DNA from 4 places in the Vagococcus hydrophili genome. Region 4 is predicted to be linked to each of the others. Evidence: predicted binding sites of a transcription regulator. Region 4 holds the regulator's gene; each other region holds the start of a gene.
The links. Region 4 encodes NrdR, which represses ribonucleotide reductase genes. Its sites were predicted from a motif close to ACACNATATATNGTGT; they were not measured.
Positions count from the first base shown of each region.

Region 1 (5,367 bases), 810 kb from region 4:
GGTACTCACAATAATGAATAAAGCCACCCGAGCAATATTCAGGATAATCTTTCTCAAAGTCTAATTTTTCAAAAGGTGTAGGATTTTTTCTAACATCGTAATGGAAACTATTTGTATAATAATCTTTATCTGTAATATCTTCAATTTCACCAAATTTTTCACGATCTAAACGGCAAAAACGATCAGTTAAGCTTTCACTTGGCGTTGAATACACGCTAAAGTGATAGCCAAATTCGTCTCCCCAGTTATCAGAATGCTCTTTTAGTGACCGTAAGATATCTATCGTAAATTCTTTAGCTTCAGGGTTCGTTTCCCATGCGCCACCATAAAAACTTGCGGCAACTTCATACAAACCGATATAGCCCATAGAAACTGTGGAACGTTTATTTTTGAATAATTCGTCCACTGAGTCGGTTTTTTGAAGTTTTTTACCAAAAGCACCATGCATATAAAGAATCGGTGCATTCGCTGGTGTGGCTTCTTTACAACGATTAATTCTAAAGACTAACGCATCTTTAATCGTACTTAATCTTTCTTCTAAAAGTACCCAAAATTTTTCTTTATTGCCAGCTGCTTCTAAAGCAATTCTTGGTAAATTAAGGGTCACGACACCCAAGTTCATACGACCTGCGTTAACCTCTGTTCCGTCCTCATCTTTCCAACCTTGTAAGAAAGAACGACATCCCATTGGTACTTTGAAACTCCCTGTTAATTCAACGATTTTGTCATAGTTCAAAATGTCAGGATACATTCTCTTTGTGGCACACTCTAAAGCTAATTCTTTAATATCATAATTAGGATCAGATGGAATGCGGTTAACTCCGTCTCTGACTGTAAAAATCAGTTTAGGGAAAATAGCCGTGCGGTGTTCTTCTCCCAGACCTTTAATTCGATTTTGGAAAATAGCACGTTGGATTTCACGTTCAAACCAATTTGTTCCTAAACCAAATCCTAATGATGTAAAAGGTGTTTGACCATTTGATGTGAACAATGTATTGATTTCATATTCTAAGCTTTGCATAGCATCATAAATATCTTTTTGTGTTTTTGATTTGGCATATTCATCATGACGCTTCTCGTCTTCAATCCAATTTTTAGCGTCTTCCAAATGCTTGTTATAATTTTTTTCAGCAAATGGGGCTAAAAACTCATCAATGCGGTCTGCTGAACAACCACCATATTGACTAGATGCTACGTTGGCGATGATTTGCGAAATTTGAGCGGTAGCAGTTTGAATTGATTTTGGTGCCTCTACTTCAGCATTTCCAATCTTAAAACCATTATTCAGCATGCCTTTAAAATCAATCAAACAACAGTTAGTCATAGGTGAATATGGGTGGTAATCTAAATCATGGTAGTGAATATCCCCTTTTTGATGGGCATTGGCTACATGAGGTGGTAATAATTTTAAACCAATTGATTTACCAACAATCCCAGCAGTTAAATCACGTTGTGTATTAAAAACATCACTATCTTTATTCGCATTTTCGTTAACCAGTTGACTGTCTTTGTTTAATAGTTTTCCGATGGTAAAGTTAATATCTGTGGCACGACTTCTTTCAAAATCACGACTTGTTCGGTAGTTTATATATTCTTTTGCTAAATCATATTCACAATTATCTAATAAAATATGTTCTACAATATTTTGGATTTCATAAATTTTAACATTATTATTAAAACGTTGATCAATTTCTTCGATAACTAAATCAACTAATTCTTTAATACGCGCCTCAGAATGAGCTTCAACGGATCCATTGATTTTTTCTTCTGCCTTTAACAACGCATTTGTGATTTTAGTTTCATTAAATAATACGCAACGTCCATCTCTTTTTATCACTTGAATATTGTTCAATACAGAACTATCAGACAGTGATTTCTCATTGATTTCAATCATTGATACCTATCCCCTTTATTTCAATCTCTAGTATATAATAGCTCAGTTTTTTTAACTTTTCAACTAGATATAGTGTTAAATATTTTTAATAAAACTATTGACAACTATATATAGTGATACCTAAACGCTTTCTTTTATTATTTTCATTTAATATTTTTTGTTAAATATCAGGTTAATTGAAAAATACTTTTTTCACTTTATTTTTTTATAATGATTATTAATTCTATTGAAAATAATACTACATGAATTAAATGAACTTTTTTCACTTATAACCAAATAAAAAAAGCTGACACTAAGGTCAACTTTTCATTTGGTTATAAGTGGCTTAGAATGCTGGAACTAGGGTAGCACTATGTTCTTTTTCTAAGAAATTCTTAACAGCATCACTGGTCATTACTTTTTTAAGTTCTTTAATACTTTCTGAATCTTTGTTATCTTCTCTTGCAACTAGTGAAATCGCAAATCTTTCATCTACTGTTTTTTCTAAAAATAAAGCATCTGCTGGTTTTAAACCAACTTTTGCAATGTATGTTGGGTAGTTATAAACTAAGGCAACGTCTTTCTCATTATAAGCTTCTGCTAGATTTAATAAATCAATAGATACAAATTCTAAATTTTTATCATTCTTTTCAACATCTTTCAATGTTCCTTCAAAGCCAACGCCCTCTTTAAGTGTGATTAAACCTTGTTCTGCTAAAATGGCTAATGCACGACCTTCGTTAGAGACATCATTTGGAATGGCTACTTTGGCACCATTTGGAATGTCTTCAATCTTTTTATAATCTTTCGAATAGAAACCAACTTTAGCATTGTAGATTTTTTGGATGGCTACTAAATCCGCTTTTTTCTCTTGATTGAATTTTTTCATGTATGGTTCATGTTGGGCAAAGTTTGCATCCACTTCTTTATTTTTTAGTAATTCATTGTATTGAATATTATCATTTACTTGAACAAGTTCAACTTTCCAACCATCTTTTTCTGCTTCCTTAGCAGCAACTTCCACCACATCTGTCATTGGCGTTGTTTGTGAGGCAACTTTAATAACTTTTTCTGTTGCCTCTTTTTTAGCTGATTCTTTTGTACTTTTCTCTGCTTTATTTCCACAAGCTGCCATTCCTAAAACTAAACCTGCTAAACTTAATGATACGATTAATTTTTTCATTTGATTAACTTCCTTTTATCTAATTTTTTACTAACATAGGTTCCTACTATTTGAATACTACCCACAATTAAAATCATCAAAACAATGGTTGTGTACATCACTTCATATTCGTAGCGTTGATAACCGAAACGAATGGCAAAATCACCAATTCCTCCGCCACCAACAACGCCCATGACGGTTGAATAAGACATTAAACTAATAGTCATGGACGTAAAACTAAGAACTAAGCCACTTCTAGCTTCTTTCAGTAAGAAGTAGTACACAAATTTAACATTGTTCACACCTAAAGAACTGGCTAATTCTTCCACTTCTTTAGGAATATCTAATAAGACTTGTTCCACTAGACGAGCAAAAATAGCAATCGCCACAAAACTCAGTGGAAATGACGCCGCGATTGGACCAAAAGCTGTTCCAAAAACAAGCCTAGTCAAGGGGATAATGGCGACGACTAATAAGAGAAATGGGAAGGATCTCATCACATTGACATAAAGATTAAACAGTAACATGATTAATTTGTTTGGGCTACGGCCTTCTGGACGGAATAAGAACAAGCACAGCCCCATCATCATTCCTCCTACTAACCCCACAAATAAAGAAATTCCAAGCATCATTCCTGTTTCTTTTAATGCTTTGATCATTTCTGGAAAATAATAGATGACTTGATTCATGGGCGTAATACCCGTCTTGCTTTGTCTAGATAGCTTTCATCATCCGTTAAAAAAGATTCTTTTTGAATTTCAAAATTATCTACTAAACATCCTTTCTCCATGATAAAGACTTTATGACAACAGTGTTTAATCACATTCAAATCATGACTCACAAAAATAATCGTTGGTTTGAATTCACGATGAACTCTCTCTAGCAGAAGAACCATTTCCCTTGTTGTCTGTTCATCTAACGCACTGGTTGCTTCATCAAGGAGTAAAACTTCAGGATCTGTTATTAATGCTCTAGCAAGAGCCACACGTTGTTTTTGTCCCCCACTTAATTGAGCAGGATACATGTTCTTTTTATCTGATAAACCAACAAAGTCTAACAACTTTTCAGCTTTCTTTAACTCTTTTTTTCCTTGTAATTTAAGAGGAAGATGAACATTATCAATCACTTTCAAATTACTTAGTAAATTAAAATTCTGAAAGAGCAAACTCATTTTTTTCTGCTGCTCACATATTTCCCTCTTATTCCACGTAGTTGCTAGATGATTATTTAAAACAATAACACCTGACGTTGGTTCTTCCATTAACTGAATCAATCTAAGTAAGGTTGATTTTCCTGAACCACTTTCCCCAACAATTCCCACAATATCATTTTCTTCAACCTTCAGATTGATTCCTTTTAAGACTTCAATCTCTTGATATTTTTTAGAAACATTTACTAACTCAATCATTGGAATATTCCCCAAGTAGTAAGCTTACTAAATCTCTTCGACTTAATCCGGTAAAGTATTTACCGATAGCTAATAATTCAAGCTCTTTCATGAGTTCATTAAAAATTAAGCGTTTACCTATTAAAGCTTCAATCATTTCATTAGGATCTTCTTGACTAAAATAGTCACCTGAGAAAGATAGATCCTTGATTTTTCCTGCCTCAATCTCCAATTCGGCAATCACTAAACCAACATTTTTAATGTAAGCTCTTCTTTTAAGAGAAAACTCTTGATGAGATCCGTAGACAAACTCCTGATTTCCATAAATATCAGCTACTCTTTTTTGAATGTTTATCGCATCCTCATCAGAAAGTTTAATTTCTTTTTCCTTAATCGCTTCTAATGAACTCACTCCGAATATCCTCATGATCAACTCATCCCTGAATTCTTCCGTTGTCATTTGTTGATATTTTTTACTTAAATGTGACTTTATGTTAGTCACCCTGGCTTCAACAGATTGAATATGATTGGTTTTCAATTTTTCTTTTGAAGGCGTCAGATATCTTTTTATTTTTTCTAAATCAACATCATAAAGTAAAGTGCCATGGGAAAACATCTTTTCACCTTTTGAATACATCGCATTACCTGATATTTTCTTATCCTTTATAAACAAATCATTCCGACCATTAATTGAAATGTCCTCAACACCCATTTCTTTTAGTGCTTTGACAATCGGTTCCGTAATGGTCACATAATCACCAAATGCTGTTCTTCCTTTTTTCATCACAAAACTAAAACTAACATTACCTAAATCATCATAAACTGCCCCACCACCAGATAAACGTCTCGTTAAGACAACCCCATCTTCCTCAACGTTACCTAATGCAACTTCCTCATAAATATTTTGATGTTTTCCAACAATAATACATGGGTTTTGGATATACA
Region 1 covers NZ_CP049887.1:1,608,197-1,613,563, reverse strand. The annotation lists gene nrdD (anaerobic ribonucleoside-triphosphate reductase) at 1-1,894, opposite strand, end outside; gene G7082_RS08105 (MetQ/NlpA family ABC transporter substrate-binding protein) at 2,220-3,056, opposite strand; gene G7082_RS08100 (methionine ABC transporter permease) at 3,053-3,733, opposite strand; gene G7082_RS08095 (ATP-binding cassette domain-containing protein) at 3,721-4,443, opposite strand; gene G7082_RS08090 (lipoate--protein ligase) at 4,436-5,367, opposite strand, start outside.
Region 1: a site for NrdR is predicted at 1,955-1,970, ahead of nrdD (anaerobic ribonucleoside-triphosphate reductase). Genes of this name have one in related genera too.

Region 2 (5,367 bases), 780 kb from region 4:
ATCTTTTTATTTTACTCTTCACCTAGCCTGCCTTCTAACTTAGGCTAGACGAACAATTTTGTCACTCTATTTCTTTTTCACTGGACAATCAACGGAAGAACAGTCACATGACTTTTCTTTCTTAATGCCATATTTATAAATAACCATCCCGACACCTAAAAAAATGATACCTGCTAATAGATACGTTCCCATAATGACCTCCTATAAAATTTCAATTCCTTTGGCGACGATTTCTTGTTTTTTGACTGGTTTTTTGATTAAGAAAAAGACAATAACTAGCACGAGTCCTAAAGCAATACTTTGCCCTAAACCAAATGCCTTTCCTTCAAACATAAAACTGCCTAATTGATAGATAATAAAACTCACAATATAAGCTACAAAACACTGATAGCCAATCGCTAGCGTTGTCCACTTCCAATCATTCATCTCTCGTCTAATTGCTCCTATAGCCGCAAAACAAGGGGCACAGAGCAAGTTAAAGACTAAGAATGAAAAACCTGCAATCGGTGTTAAACTTTCTCTAAAAAGGGGCCAATATTCTCTTCCCACTTCAGAAGCCAACTCTTGATGACCATATAAAATTCCGAACGTTCCCACTACATTTTCTTTGGCAATCAAACCAGTGATGGTTGCCACGGTGGTTTGCCAATTTCCCCAGCCAAGAGGAGCAAAAATAATTGCCACTGTGCGTCCCATTGATGCTAAAATACTATCTTCTGTCTCCACCATTTGAAAACTAAAATTAAAGGTGTTTAAAAACCAAATAATCACAGAACTAGCAAAAATAATCGTCCCTGCTTTTTTAACAAAAGATGATGAACGATCGATCATTTGTCTAAAGCTATTTTGAAACCGAGGCATATGATACGCTGGCATCTCCATAATAAAGGGGGCTGCTTTGCCACTAAACAAGCTAGTTTTCTTAAGTAAGATTCCTGATAAAACAATGGTGCCAATGCCTATAAAGTAAGCAGATGGCGCTACCCAACTACTTGTCGGGAAAAATGCACCAGCGATTAAACCGATAATTGGCAACTTAGCTGAACAAGGCATAAACGTCGTTGTCATAATCGTCATGCGGCGATCTTTTTCATTTTCAATCGTTCGACTTGCCATGACACCTGGAACCCCACAACCTGTGGCGATTAACATAGGTATAAATGATTTTCCAGAAAGACCAAACTTTCTAAATAAACGGTCCATGACAAACGCAATTCGTGCCATATAACCACAGTCTTCTAATAAAGACAGACACAAGAACAGAACCATTAATTGAGGTAAGAAACCTAAGACTGCCCCGACTCCCGCAATAATCCCATCTAAAATAAGCGACTGTAACCAAGGGGCAATTTGCCAAACTTCTAAATAATGCGTTACTTGACTTGGAATCCATTCGCCAAATAAGACATCGTTGATCCAATCGGTCCCCATGGTTCCAACTGTTTGAATCGATAAATAGTAAACAGCCCACATAATGACTGCAAAAATTGGGAGTGCCAACCATTTATTAGTCACCACTCGGTCGATTTTATCACTCACCGTTAGTTTGAAGTCCTTTTCCTTCACAATACTTAAAGCAACTAACTGGCTAATAAAATCATACCGTTCATTAATGATGATACTTTCACCGTCTTCATCCATAATTTTTTCCGTGATTTGAATGATTTCTTCGATTTCGGCTTGAATATCTTTTGAAAGTGTCATCTTCTCTACTACTTTCACATCCCGCTCAAAAAGTTTAATCGTAAACCAGCGCAATTGATGTTTAGGGACATAAGCTTTAATCAAGCCTTCAATTTCATTTAAAGCGACTTCTAATCGGTCATCATAAATCGGATAGGCTATTTCTTTCTCACCTAGATTGTTTTCTAGTTGTAGCTGTTCTTTGATTTTATCTAACCCGCTTTTTTTCACCACACTAATAGGAAGAACGGGGACGCCTAAACCATATGCTAACTTCTCGCAATTAATAATTGTTCCTTCTTTAACCACCACATCCATCATATTAATTGCAATCGCCATCGGAATCCCCAGTTCTAAAAGTTGAGTACTCAGATAGAGGTTTCTTTCTAAATTCGTTCCATCCACAATGTTTAGTAAACGGTGAGGATGTTCTTCCAGTAAATAATCCCTAGCCACGCCTTCTTCTGGCGAATAAGGAGACAAAGAATAAATACCAGGTAAATCTTGCAGTTCAATCTGATGATTTTCTTTTAAATTGCCGCTTTTTCTTTCAACTGTTACACCAGGCCAATTACCAACTGATTGATTGGTTCCTGTTAATTCGTTAAACAAACTAGTCTTACCACTATTCGGATTTCCAACTAAAGCAATCTGTCGTTTAGTCATCATTAGTCAAGCTCACTTTCTATTAAAATCATCTCAGCTTCTTTTTTACGGAGTGTTAATTCATAGTTTCTAACCTTTATTTCAATAGGATCTCCTAAAGGTGCTAATTTAGTAATCTTAATTTCGGTCCCTTTGGTTAATCCCATATCCATTAAATGACGTTTCAAAACACCCGTTCCTAAAATCTTTGACACTTTTCCTGAAGCATTAACTGCCATTTGATCCAAAGACTGTAAACTTTTTAAGCCATGATCTTCTTTTTCTACTATATAAATGTCTTTAGCTATGATTTCATCTAAACCAATTCTTGCTTCTTTAAAAACAACAATCACGGGCTGCCCTTTTTCTTTAGACACTACATATAGATCAGATCCCTTAATTAACCCTAAATTAATCAAATGACGCTCATATTCTTTTTCACCTTTAAATTCTTCAAAACGATAAATTTTATTCGTCTCACAAGACATTAAATTTTTCATTCATAGCGCTCCTTCTTTATTCACACGCACCTACACTTGATAACGATTCTCATTATTATTTATTGTAATTCCCTACTGATAACATGTCAATCATTTAATGTGAATTTATACACATTAATCTTGGTACACTTTCTTTTGTTCAAAAACAAATTACTATGATTTTTTATAAAAAATTTTTCATTGAAAAAGAAATGAAAGCTTGATAATATCCTTTTGTGAAACAATTAATCACTAAAGATTGTGCTTACATTTAAATCAAGCACTATATCTTGTGTTTTTCCATTGACTTTTTTTTATAAAAAGCTATACTAATATTTATAGAAATTAAAGACCAAATGGAGTGATTTAAATGAATACAATAACTTTATATACAAAAGATAACTGTCCACAATGCAAGATGACTAAGAAATTTTTAGCTGATAAAAACCTTAACTTTGAAGAAATCAATATTGATACAGAACCACAATATATTGATTCATTAAAAGAGCAAGGTTTCAGAAGCGTTCCTGTGATTACAACTGCAGATGAAAGAGTTACTATCGTTGGCTTCCGTCCTGATCAATTAAGAACGTTGGCTGTTTAGTATGAAACTAGTCTTTTTTTCTTTAACCGGGCAAACAAGACGATTCATCAACAAACTCGAACTCCCCGCAAACCACGCACATGAAATTAACCCTAACAATCCTTTTCATGAAATCAATGAAGAGTATATCCTGATCGTTCCTACTTACGACGCTGAAGTCACAGAAGTAGTGAACGATTTTATTGAGTACAAAACAAATCAAAAAAATATGCTAGGCGTTGTCGGTGGAGGAAATCGTAACTTTGCTGACCTTTTTATTTTCACTGCTAAAGATATTGCAAGAGATTATCAAGTCCCTTTGCTTTTCAGTTTTGAATTTAATGGTACACTAGAAGATGTTAAAAATTTTAAGAAAGTAGTGGATAACCTTGAGTCTAAAAAATCTTGAAGATGTAACTTATTTTAAATTAAATAATCAAATTAATCGTCCTGTAGATGATCAAATTCCTTTATACAAAGATAAAGAAGCTTTAACTGCTTTCTTTAACGAAAATGTGGAACCTCACACGAAACAATTTGCTTCTGTTGAAGACAAATTAAACTTTCTTATTGAAGAGGATTATTTAGAATCTGAATTTATCGGTAAATATTCGATTGAGTTTATCGAGTCTTTATACACTTACTTAGATGAGCAAAACTTTACCTTTAAGTCATTCATGGCTGCTTATAAGTTTTACTCTCAATATGCCTTAAAAACAAACGACGGGACTGCTTATTTAGAGCGCTATGAAGACCGCGTAGCATTTAATGCCTTATATTTTGCTGATGGTAATGAAGAATTAGCTCTTAGCTTAGCTGAGGAAATGATTTATCAACGTTATCAACCAGCAACTCCTTCATTTTTAAATGCAGGACGTAAGCGTCGTGGGGAACTTGTTTCTTGTTTCCTAGTTCAAGTGACTGATGACATGAATAGTATTGGACGCTCAATTAACAGTGCTCTACAACTATCACGTATTGGTGGTGGGGTTGGAATTACACTTTCTAATTTACGTGAAGCTGGCTCTCCAATTAAAGGTTACGAAGGCGCTGCTAGTGGTGTGGTTCCAGTTATGAAATTATTTGAAGATAGCTTTAGCTATAGTAATCAATTAGGTCAACGTCAAGGTGCTGGTGTGGTTTACTTAAACGTCTTCCATCCAGATATCGAAATGTTCCTTTCAACTAAAAAAGAAAATGCCGATGAAAAAATTCGTGTGAAGACTCTTTCTTTAGGTTTAGTCGTTCCTGATAAATTCTATGAATTAGCTCGTAACAATGAAGACATGTATTTATTCAGTCCATATAGTGTGGAACGTGAATACGGTGTGCCTTTCTCTTATTTAGATATCACAAAAGAATACGATAACTTAGTAGCAAATCCTAAGATTCGTAAACAAAAAATTAGCGCTCGTTACTTAGAAAATGAAATCAGTAAGCTACAACAAGAATCTGGTTATCCTTATATCATTAACATTGATACAGCCAACCGTGCTAATCCGGTTTACGGAAAAATCATCATGAGTAACTTGTGTTCTGAAATACTACAAGTCCAAGAACCCTCAATGATTAACGATCAACAAGGATACGATGAGCTTGGAACAGATATTTCATGTAACTTAGGTTCAACTAATATTGTTAACTTAATGGATAGCCCTGATTTTGGTAAATCAGTTCGTGCCATGACTCGTGCCTTAACTTTTATTACGGATGCTTCTGATATTGCGGTTGTTCCTTCTATTAGAAACGGTAACCGTTTGAACCATACCATTGGTTTAGGTGCCATGGGTCTACATACGTACTTTGCCAAAAATCAAATGGAATATGGTTCAAAAGAATCATTGGAATTCACTGATGTTTACTTTATGTTACTAAATTACTGGACACTTGTTGAAAGTAATAATATTGCGAAAGAGCGTGGTGAATCGTTCCATAACTTTGAAAAATCTGATTACGCCAACGGCTCTTACTTTGATA
Region 2 covers NZ_CP049887.1:1,641,222-1,646,588, reverse strand. The annotation lists gene G7082_RS08270 (FeoB-associated Cys-rich membrane protein) at 67-192, opposite strand; gene feoB (ferrous iron transport protein B) at 202-2,349, opposite strand; gene G7082_RS08260 (FeoA family protein) at 2,352-2,828, opposite strand; gene nrdH (glutaredoxin-like protein NrdH) at 3,178-3,411, shown strand; gene nrdI (class Ib ribonucleoside-diphosphate reductase assembly flavoprotein NrdI) at 3,413-3,799, shown strand; gene nrdE (class 1b ribonucleoside-diphosphate reductase subunit alpha) at 3,780-5,367, shown strand, end outside.
Region 2: a site for NrdR is predicted at 3,088-3,103, ahead of nrdH (glutaredoxin-like protein NrdH). Genes of this name have one in related genera too.

Region 3 (5,367 bases), 300 kb from region 4:
TTGAGAGATGCCAATATCAATGGAGTTCCTGTACAAGAAATTTCAGGAGATTTAACTGATAATTATAACTCACATACAAAAATTGTCAGTTTATCAGAAAGAGTCTCGGAATCACGTTCCGTTTCTGCCATTGGTGTGGCGGCACATGAATGTGGCCATGCGATTCAAGATGATGTGGCGTATATGCCTTTAAAATTAAGAGGGGCTTTGGTTCCAGTTGTTAACTTTGGGTCAAAAATCTCCATTCCATTAATTTTAATTGGTGCAATCTTCTTTAGTAGCTCACCCTTACTTGTGACAATCGGGATTTGGTGTTTTGCCTTAACTTTCCTATTTCAAGTGGTGACTTTACCAGTCGAGTTCAACGCTTCAAGACGTGCCTTAGCTGTTTTAGCAGAGAATCAAGCGCTAGATGATGAAGAATTAGAGATGGCTAGAAAAGTGCTAACAGCTGCCGCTTTAACTTATGTTGCCGCAGCCGTAGCTTCATTATTACAAGTAATCAGATTGGTTATACTTTTTGGTGGTAACCGAAGAGATTAATTAATGAGAAGATAGCAGAGCGTTAGATCGTTCATATCTTTCAATGAAAAACCAGTTCGTTCATAAAATTTCTCAAGGCGATATTGCAACGTGTTCCGATGAATGTAAAGTTCTTTGGATGTGGATGTGATATTGCCTTGTTTTAGCCAAAGGGTTTTGATTATCAGCTTTAGTTCATCATCCATATTGAGTGTATCTTTTAATGTTTGCATAATAGAACTTTTGGTGATTTTATCTTTCGTTAAATAATCAATGGCGATATCTTGAAAGGTAAAGACATTTTTTTGATGTTTATAGTAAGCGTGGAATATTTTTTGTTCCTCTGCAAAATAAAGAGAAAAATTTTGATTAATCTCATTAAAAGAGCCTAGGAATGCATGAGCTTGAATTAAGAATTCACTTTCAAGAGTTAAAATCATGCCATCTAAATCCGTTTTTTGATAGACTACAGGTGATTTTTCTTCAACTAGGATTGCCGTTGTTTTATCAATAAAAAAGAAATCTTCCACTTGGTTAAACAGTTCAGAAAAATGAGTCAACCATTCCATTGCGTTTGGAGACTCTTTTTTTATTTTAAGCTGTATAATTCTATAAGGTTGTTCGGCTGTTGGAAAAGGCTTATTTTGAAATAGATACTGGTACCAAGGATGATCTTTCAGTTTATTTAAATAGTTAGTTTCAGGAAAAAGATTTCTTAATAGTTTTCGCTCACTTTTAGTTAAGGTTTCTTTAGGTAAGTAAAACCATTTATTTTCAACAGGTAAGATAAGTGTGCTGTCATCGGGTTCTTTAGTGGTTTTAATGAGCCCTTCTGGATAAATCGCTTGTAATTCATTTAATTTCATTAAAAGCATTCCTTTCATTAAATGTAACATCATTTTAACATAAAGGTATCATAAACAAAGTTTTTTGTGATAATATGATAAAAATAGGAAAAGTTGAGGAAATAGTATGTTCATGCGTTCAGTGAAGTTTACACAAGAAGAAAAAGAATATTTTATGAGAGAAGCTTTGTTAGAAGCTAAAAAAGCTGAAATTATGGGAGAAGTTCCAATTGGTGCAGTTGTTGTCTTAGATGGTGAAATTGTGGGGCGTGGTCATAATGTCCGTGAATTCTCACAAGACGCTACAACTCACGCAGAAATCATTGCGATTCAAGAAGCCAATCGAAACGTGAAAAGTTGGCGTTTAGAAAAGGCTCAGCTATTTGTCACACTAGAGCCTTGTCCAATGTGCTGTGGTGGTATTTTACTCTCAAGAATCGATCAAGTCTTCTACGGGGCGAAAGATCCTAAAGGTGGTACAGCAGGTAGTTTAATGAATTTACTGCAAGATATGCGATTTAATCATTCTTGTTATGTTGAAACAGGCATTTTGGAAGAAGAGTGTGGCAGTATTTTAACTAACTTTTTTAGAGAAATTCGTAAAAAACAAAAAGAAGCAAAAAAAGCTAGTATTTTTAATTAAGATGAAGTATAATAAATATTGCCGCAAGGCTAGGACAATGGTGGGCTTACGAAGCGTGTCAGATCTGGAAGGAAGCAGCACTAAGTAGGTGCCGCCATGTGTCTGAATTAAATATTGAAATTAAAAGGCTGATTAGGCCTATTTTTTTTGTATAAATTTTGAAAAGGTGAAGGTATGAAACACTCGTTTAAAGAATTAAATATTTTTGATAAATTAAGATTTATTATAGGTATCCTGTCTATAATGTTCTTTTTATTCTTTCAAGTATATATTTTTTAAAATCCATTTCTTATTTTTGAAAAAATTAAACCTTACATTAAGATTAATAAAGACTTAGTTAAGTTAACTGAAATAGACGTAACCGTAGTAATTACGAATATATTATTAGTAGCTTTTTTTATTTTTACGTGGTTATTTGTATCTTTATTTTTAGGAATAGTTCTTTTATCAAAGAATAATAAAGTTAAAATGGGTATCCAGACAAGTTTTTATGGCATCATTTTTACGATAGTAAGTGTTATTTCGGTTTCTGTAGGTACTTTAATATCTGTTTCACCAGAGCAGTTTTCTTTTCTGACAACATTAGGAGGATCTATTTTAGTTGACTATGGTATTTTAAAATATATATTACAGCCCTTGTTTCAATTTATATCAAATGCTTTGTTTAAAGAGGTTAGCGAAAATAAGATAATTACTAAAAAAAGAACCCATAGATTTCCACCAAAAAGAAAAAAGAGATAATTTCTGAAAAAATCTCAGCCTCAAGACCTATACCACTTATCTCTATCCAATGTTACAATTATTACAAATAAGAGATAAGGGATAGGTGATCAATATGTTACCAAGTATTTTTCTATGGGGATTCGGATTATTATTAGCAGCGTGGGGATTCTACAGAATGAAGACAGACTTCAAAAACAACCAAGGTAAAAATAATCTAATTCAAATGATGTTAACTGGTCAAGCATCAGGAATCGGACAGTTTGCTTCGGGAATAGCGATGATTATTATTGGGTTTGTTGTTCTATACATGAATAAATAAGATGTTAAAAGGTATACCAATGTAGGTATACCTTTTTTGTTATCTAATCGTTTTCAGCTCGTTTAATATCATTTCAATCACTTTATCAGCTGCTTCTTCATCTTCTACAAAATTAAATTGATCCCCGTCAATTTGAATTTTTGGGCTTTCATCGTATTCCTCAAACCATTTCTCGTAGCGTGTATTTAATTCTTTGTAATAGTCGTACAAACTCGGGTCAAAACTTAATTGTTCATAAGGACGATTTCTTTTCTCAATTCGCTTTAACATGGTTTCAAAAGAAACTTTAATATGGACTAATAAATCAGGTTGTTTTTTATGAGCAGCGTAAGGTAACTCTTCCATCATGTTTTGCAGTAACTCGTCATACACCTCTACTTCTTGTTTTGAAGCACGACCTAAATCCGCGTTCAAATGAAACAAAAGTGAATCCTCATAAATCGAGCGATCCAAAACATTATTATCATGAACAAGAGCGTCTTTAATGCTCTTGAAACGTTTATTTAAAAAGTAGATTTGAAGTAAAAAAGAATACTTTTCTGGGTCTTGATAAAATAGTGGGAGAATCTCATTATTCTCAACACTTTCAAAAAATACTTCTGTTCCTAATTCTTTGGCGATCATTTCAGATAAACTTGTTTTACCTGCGCCAATGGTACCTGCTAATACTATCACAGTCATTTCCTCCTCAGACTCCTTAACTATATATAGTTGTTTTTAACTATAAAATAAATAATAATACACAATATATAGTAATTCAAGTTAAAAATCGCAAGTTGTCATGATTTGCTATTTAAAGTATAATTAAATGAAATTTGAAGAAGGAGTGAATATCAATTGAAATCAAAAGAAGCTTATATTTCAGAGTTAAATCTAGAGCCACATCCAGAGGGTGGTTTTTATTTACGAACGGAAGCCTCAGAAGATACGATTAAAGTAAATCAAAATGAACGCAAACTCTACACGAGTATTTATTTTTTACTAACAGAAGAAAGTCCTTCCCATTTCCATCAATTAACAGCGGATGAGATTTGGTATTATCACGATGGGAATCCCTTGACTGTTCATTGTATTTTTCCTGATGGAAGATATGAGGCAGTAAAAGTTGGTAAGAATACAGAAGAAGGGGAGCGACTACATTATTTAGTTCCTAAAGGGACTATTTTTGGTTCGACTGTTTCAGATGATTATTCCCTAGTAAGTTGCGTGGTTGTGCCTGGTTTTGAATTTACAGATTTTAGACTATTTACTCAAAAAGAGCTATTAGATAAATATCCAAAACATGAAGAAATCATTAAAAAATTAGCTTTTGAAGAAATCTAGAGCGTTTTGGTATGCCAATATGGAATACCTAGATAAAAGAATACCTAAAAAAACCTCACTCAAAAGGGAATGAATGCCTTCTTTTGAGTGAGGTTAACATTTTTGTTAGTTATTATCTTTAACTTCGTCGAATTTTTTAAGTCCAGTGTAAATTTCTTCTTTGAAGACATTTTTCTTATGAGACTTGATTCGGTAAATATGGTAGATAAAGACAGCCACGTTTGCTGCTAAAGCAAGGAAACTTGCTACAAAAAGAGCTGTGCTACTGTGAGAACTTTGTACTGAGAATTGAGATTCACCAACGAAAGCTGGGAATGTCATAGTAAACATCATCCAGAAAGCTAATGTTTGAGCTCTATGTTGTAACCAAGCGCCTTTTTTAATGAAGAATGCTGGAATTGTACATGATAATAATAATGCTAAACCAGCGTAGAATGAATGATCTGATACACAGTTATAAACATAAGCAAAGTTCCATAGATCATAAGCGATAATCCAGAACCACATTTGATCCGCCCAAACCATATCTTTTTGTTTATTTTTACTAATTTGGATTCCCATCCAACCTGAGATAGTTAAGATATTTAAGATACCAGCAACACCATTCATGATGTTCCAAATACCACCGTTCATGTAAACACCGTCAACCATACCATGTAGTGAATACACTTGGAAGTCACGAATAACAGCTTCCATAATGTTGATAGCTAAAATAAGAGCTGGGAAAGCCATCATAAATTTGTTGTTTTGAGCCCCTTTGATAAAACGTAGAGCTAAGAATCCTAAACAACCAGCTAAAGCTGAATAAACTTTCACCCAGTGGAACCAAGTCCCTGTACTACTACCTGCACCAGCTGTTGTTGGCCAAACGAAAATTGTTAAAATGATAGGTAATGCGGTAAATAATACAATCGCAATCCATTTGTTAGCGCGAGCCAACTCATTCATTAACATTAAACCACCAAGTACGACAAACCACATCAAAACAGACG
Region 3 covers NZ_CP049887.1:2,123,189-2,128,555, forward strand. The annotation lists gene G7082_RS10430 (zinc metallopeptidase) at 1-543, shown strand, start outside; gene G7082_RS15145 (helix-turn-helix domain-containing protein) at 540-1,388, opposite strand; gene tadA (tRNA adenosine(34) deaminase TadA) at 1,501-2,010, shown strand; RNA gene ffs (signal recognition particle sRNA small type) at 2,037-2,123, shown strand; gene G7082_RS10450 (hypothetical protein) at 2,846-3,052, shown strand; gene G7082_RS10455 (deoxynucleoside kinase) at 3,092-3,733, opposite strand; gene G7082_RS10460 (cupin domain-containing protein) at 3,890-4,375, shown strand; gene G7082_RS10465 (DUF5692 family protein) at 4,481-5,367, opposite strand, start outside.
Region 3: a site for NrdR is predicted at 3,793-3,808, ahead of G7082_RS10455 (deoxynucleoside kinase). Genes of this name have one in related genera too.

Region 4 (5,367 bases):
TCTCACACGTTCCATAATTCGTTTTGCTTTTAACGGCTCTTCCTCTCCGCGCTGTGTGACCCGTAAATGCTCTTCTTCTAGTTGCTTCATATTGAAATTAGATGAAAAGAAAGTTGGAAGTTGCTCCTGCATTCTATATTGCAATATAACCCCTAATATATCATCTCTGACCCAACTACTCATTGAATCTGCTCCAATATCATCAATCATCAAAATTTGGGCTTTTTTAACCGCATCTAACTTATCACCAACTGTATCCTTTTGAATCGATTGTTTCATCTCAACGGCAAACGTTGGAAAGTGAACTAAGGTAGTTTGGAAACCTTTCTCAGCCAACGTATTGGCAATCGCACCTAATAGGTAGGTTTTACCCACACCAAATGTTCCTTGGAAGTACAATCCTTGATGGAATGATTTAGGTGAATCTTCAAATTCATTAATAAACTTAAAAGCTTCTTGAAAAGCTTCTTTACGTTCAGACGTTAACTCAAAACGATCCAGTCTTGCTTCGCGAATATCTTTAGGCATATCCATCGCCTTCACTCGATTTTTAATGACTGCTTGCGCTTTTTGCTTAATCAAACTTTCTGTGGGAACGTAAGTCACATCAATAAAGTGAAAATTCATAAATAAGCGTGGCTCATACCCTGGGGCAATCATCGTTGCATCTTTTAATTCAAATTTTTTCTTCTCTTGAACAAATTCATATAACTTTGCGTAACTTTTTACAATATCATCATCCGTTAACTGCTCACGGTGATCTAGTATAAATTGCTGCACATCTGGATCATTCATCACTTCTTCCATTAAACGATCCAGTTTTCCTGTTAAGTTTTTCGCTTTTAAGGTTTTATCGATTCCTTTTCCAATATTTTCCATTAGTTGTCACCTTCTTTTGGCTTATTCGTTAATTGTTTTAATTGCTCTTGGAAAAAGGCAGTTTCTTCATCCGAAAGTGGTGTTTCTTTTCGCACAACATCTTCTTTAGCCCAATCAGGTAGCGTTTCTTTTCGCTGACTCTGGTTACCATAGTTATTTCTTTTCGCTTTAGGTTTTGCTCGTTCTTTTTGAAGATCTTGTACTTGTTTCAAGGCGTCCTCTGGTGAAAATATTTTCTTTTGAGCCCAGTCATTAGCAATCGACATCACTAGACTTTGGATAATCGATGGCTTTCCTTGAACGACTAAAGTATAGTGTATGATGACATTAATGACACTATCAGGAAGTCCTGATTGCGTTTTTAAATTTTCAATGGTTTGACTTTCACTAAAACTAACAAAGCCACCTTTTTGTTTTTTGATTGCTTTTAAGAAGACTAAAGGCGGTATTGTTTCACATGATTGAATGACCGCAATTTCTTCATCCGAAAAACCAGTTAAACGTAACGTATTTTGTCTCAATTGGTCCTTTTCAGTATCAGACAAACCCCTGTTTATGTTGTTTTCTTCTTTATTTTCAACAATTTCTTGTTTTTTTCGACTGTGATAGCCTTTATAAACGGATTGTTTAAAGTCTTTTTCAATCACCCGATTATTAACGTAGTCCACTGACTGCTTAATGTAATCAAACATTTCTAATTCATTAATCCCATATAACTGACTAAATAAATTAATGGTTCTCTTTAATTCAACTTCAATTTGATTTTGATCGATATGCAGACTTTCAATTAAACTATTAAAGAATAACCAATCAAACTGGTTACTAGTTATTGTTAATTCAGGTGCTTTATTTCTAGGTGTGACTATAGCTTTCACTTTTCTTAACTCTTCTTCTTTACCACCTAACCTGGAAGATATAGACTGAAACACATCAGTGAATGATCTAGTTACTTCTACATAATCGGTCATATCTGGTATTGAATAATCAAAAAAACGACTCAATTCTTCGACTTTTTGAAACCCTACTTTTTCAATTAAGAGTAGAGACAGTATATCATCATGTAAAAACACGCTAGGTTCTAGGGTTGGTTGAATAATGTAAATAAAATGATTTTCATTATCTAACTTTTTAACAAAAGATTTTAGTAACCCAACACTTTCTAATTTCTCACGAGCCATATAGAAATCTGGAATGCCCACGTCTAACTGATTGAGTAAGACACTGTGTTGCTGCATTCTTTCAGCTGTCTCGATTTTTTCTTCGACTAACAACGCATTAATCAATGCCAAGGCTCCTACGCCGATAATCGGTTGATACAACATACTTAAAACAACGTAATCCATTTCAGAAACATGCTGCGCTTTTTTTACTGAAAATTTATCTTTAGGTTTTAATTTTGACCATGCTTCATTCACGGGTATCGCTCACTCTCTTTTATTTGTTTTCCTTGTCAATCACTTCTTGAAGTTCCTCAAGGAAAACGCTCATATCTTTAAACTGGCGATAGACACTAGCGAATCTAATATAAGCAATCTCATCTAAATTCACTAAATCCTCCATTACGAACTCACCAATTTTGGTTGTTGAGACTTCATTTTCACCTAAACTACGAACACGATTTTCAACGTTAATCACAATTTGCTCCATAGCATCCATTGAAACAGGTCGTTTTTCTGCAGATCGAACTAACCCTCTTAATACTTTTTCACGGTTAAATTCTTCACGAGCCCCATTCTTTTTAACGACTAAAATCGGCGCTACTTCTACTCTTTCAAAGGTTGTAAATCTAAACCCACAATCTTCACATTCTCTTCTACGTCTAATTGCTCTTCCATCATCAGCAGGTCGACTATCCACTACTCTGGATCCGTTATAATGACATTTTGGACATTGCATCTGCTTCACCTCATCTATTTTATCAGTATTTACTGAAAATCACTTTCATTAATAGTGCTATTATAACATGAGATAACTAGAAAGGTATAGTCTGATTACCTTTAAATAGTAAACAAAAAAAGAAGCTTATCGCTCCTTTTACCTTGTTTGTTCAAATATTGATAACCATCTGTCTACTTGCAGTCGAGTATTTTCAATTGATGCTTCATTATCAATAATAACATCAGATAATAGTGCTTTATCAATTAAAGGCATTTGACTCTTAATTCTCTCTGTTGCTTCTTCTTCTGATAAGTTGTCTCTCTTCATTAAGCGTGTCATTTGTGTCTGATGCGAAACAAAAACTGTCATCACTTCATCACATTTTTCTTGATAATCAACTTCATATAATAAAGGAATATCCATAACAATTAACGAAAGGCTTTCTCTTTTTAGTTCGTCCACTAATTGATCAATACGTTGTTCGATTTCTCCATGAACAATCTCATTCAAGGCCATTCTTTCAGCTTCGTTATTAAAAATAATCGTTCCTAATTTTTTTCGATCAAGTTCTCCATTATTTTGTAAGATACTTGTTCCAAAATGAGAAATCACTTTTGAAAGTCCTGGTGTTCTCGGCTCAACGACTTCCTTAGCGATTTTATCTGCATCAATTACCGGGATTTTTTTTTCTAAAAAATATTCGCTTACAGTACTTTTTCCTGAAGCGATTCCTCCTGTTAAACCTAATACAAATGTCATATTAATTTCCCTTTCTATGATGATACACTTGGCATATTGGGCAATAATGAGTTCCTCTTTGGGCCACTTTTTTCTTTAAAATTTCTGTGCCACATCTCGGGCAACTTTCTCCATTTTGACCATAGACAAGAAGTGACACTTGAAATGAACCTGCATCTCCTAAGGCGTTTTTATAAGAACGAATGGTAGTACCTCCCGCTTCAACGGCTTCTCCCAGGACAGCAATTATTTCTTGATGTAATCTAGTAATTTCAGATTTTTTCAGCGTATTGGCTTCTTGTTCTGGATGTATTTCCGCTCTAAAGAGTGCCTCATCCACATAGATATTACCTAATCCTGTGACAAGAATCTGATCTAATAGTAAAGGCTTAATACTTTTTTTACGTTTTTTTAATTCTTTAGTAAATTCTTCTAAATCAAAATCTGACGCAATCGGTTCTGGACCTAGTTTTTTTAAACCTTTGTAGTCTTGAGCTGTATCTTTTGCCACAAGTACAAAACGACCAAACTTACGGACATCCAAATACCTTAATTCTGTTTCATCAGTGAATTTAAAAATCACATGACTATGCTTTAGCAAAGGATCACTACTCGAATGGAATTCAAATTTCCCTTCCATTCTTAAGTGGCTAATCATATCAAAGTGAGTGAGTTTAAAAATAAGATACTTACCGCGACGTTCCACTTCTTCAATGGTTTCTCCGATTAAGTTAATTTTGAACTCATCTACAAAAGGCGCCTCAATAATTCTTGGCCAGTAAACTTCCACACTTTCAATTGTTTTATTCTTAACTAAATTTTCCAATCCCTTACGGACCGTTTCTACTTCTGGTAATTCTGGCATAAAAAAACTCCTTATGTGAAATAAACACGAGCGGATTGACTTGATTTTTACCTAAGTCAATCCAACAGGCGATTATCTATTTATTTTATTTAGCTTCATACCATGTGTTACCGACACTACTATCTGCTTTAAGAGGAACGTTCAATGCCACTGCGTTAGCCATCGTTTCTTCAACTAGCTGTTGTAGTTTAGGAATTTCTGATTTTGGCGCTTCAAATACCAACTCATCGTGAACTTGAAGGAGCATCGTTGCTTCCATTTTTTCTTCTTTTAACTTCGCATCGATTTGAATCATCGCGATTTTCAAGATATCTGCCGCACTACCTTGAATCGGCGTATTAATTGCCGTACGTTCTGCAAAACTCCTAATGTTAAAGTTTCTCGCATTAATATCTGGCAAGTAACGACGGCGATGATACAGTGTCTCTACGTATCCTTTATCTTTTGCCTCACGAACCACAGATTCCATATAGTCTTTCACACCTGGGTATTTCTCAAAATACGTATCAATAAAATCTTGGGCTTCTTTTCTAGTAATATCTAAATTTTGAGATAAGCCATAGTCACTTATACCATAAACAATTCCAAAGTTCACGGCTTTCGCTTGGCGACGAAGATTACTATCCACATCTTCTTCCTTTTCAACACCGAAGACACGCATGGCTGTACTTGAGTGAATGTCTTGCCCTTCAAGGAAAGCAGCCTTCAAATGTTCATCATCAGAAATATGAGCTAACACACGTAATTCAATTTGAGAGTAATCTGAAGAAAAAAGTTGCCAATCTTTATTTCTAGGAACGAAAGCTTGTCTAATTTTGCGTCCTTCTTCTAAACGAATCGGAATATTTTGAAGGTTAGGGTCTACCGAACTTAAACGACCTGTTTGAGTCAACGTCTGAACATATCTCGTATGGATTTTATTATCAGAGAAAATGACTTTTAATAATCCTTCCACATAAGTTGACTGAATTTTAGCAATTTGACGATAAGCTAAAATGTCTTCAATG
Region 4 covers NZ_CP049887.1:2,423,041-2,428,407, reverse strand. The annotation lists gene dnaI (primosomal protein DnaI) at 1-879, opposite strand, end outside; gene G7082_RS11910 (replication initiation and membrane attachment family protein) at 879-2,294, opposite strand; gene nrdR (transcriptional regulator NrdR) at 2,314-2,775, opposite strand; gene coaE (dephospho-CoA kinase) at 2,914-3,516, opposite strand; gene mutM (DNA-formamidopyrimidine glycosylase) at 3,518-4,360, opposite strand; gene polA (DNA polymerase I) at 4,446-5,367, opposite strand, start outside.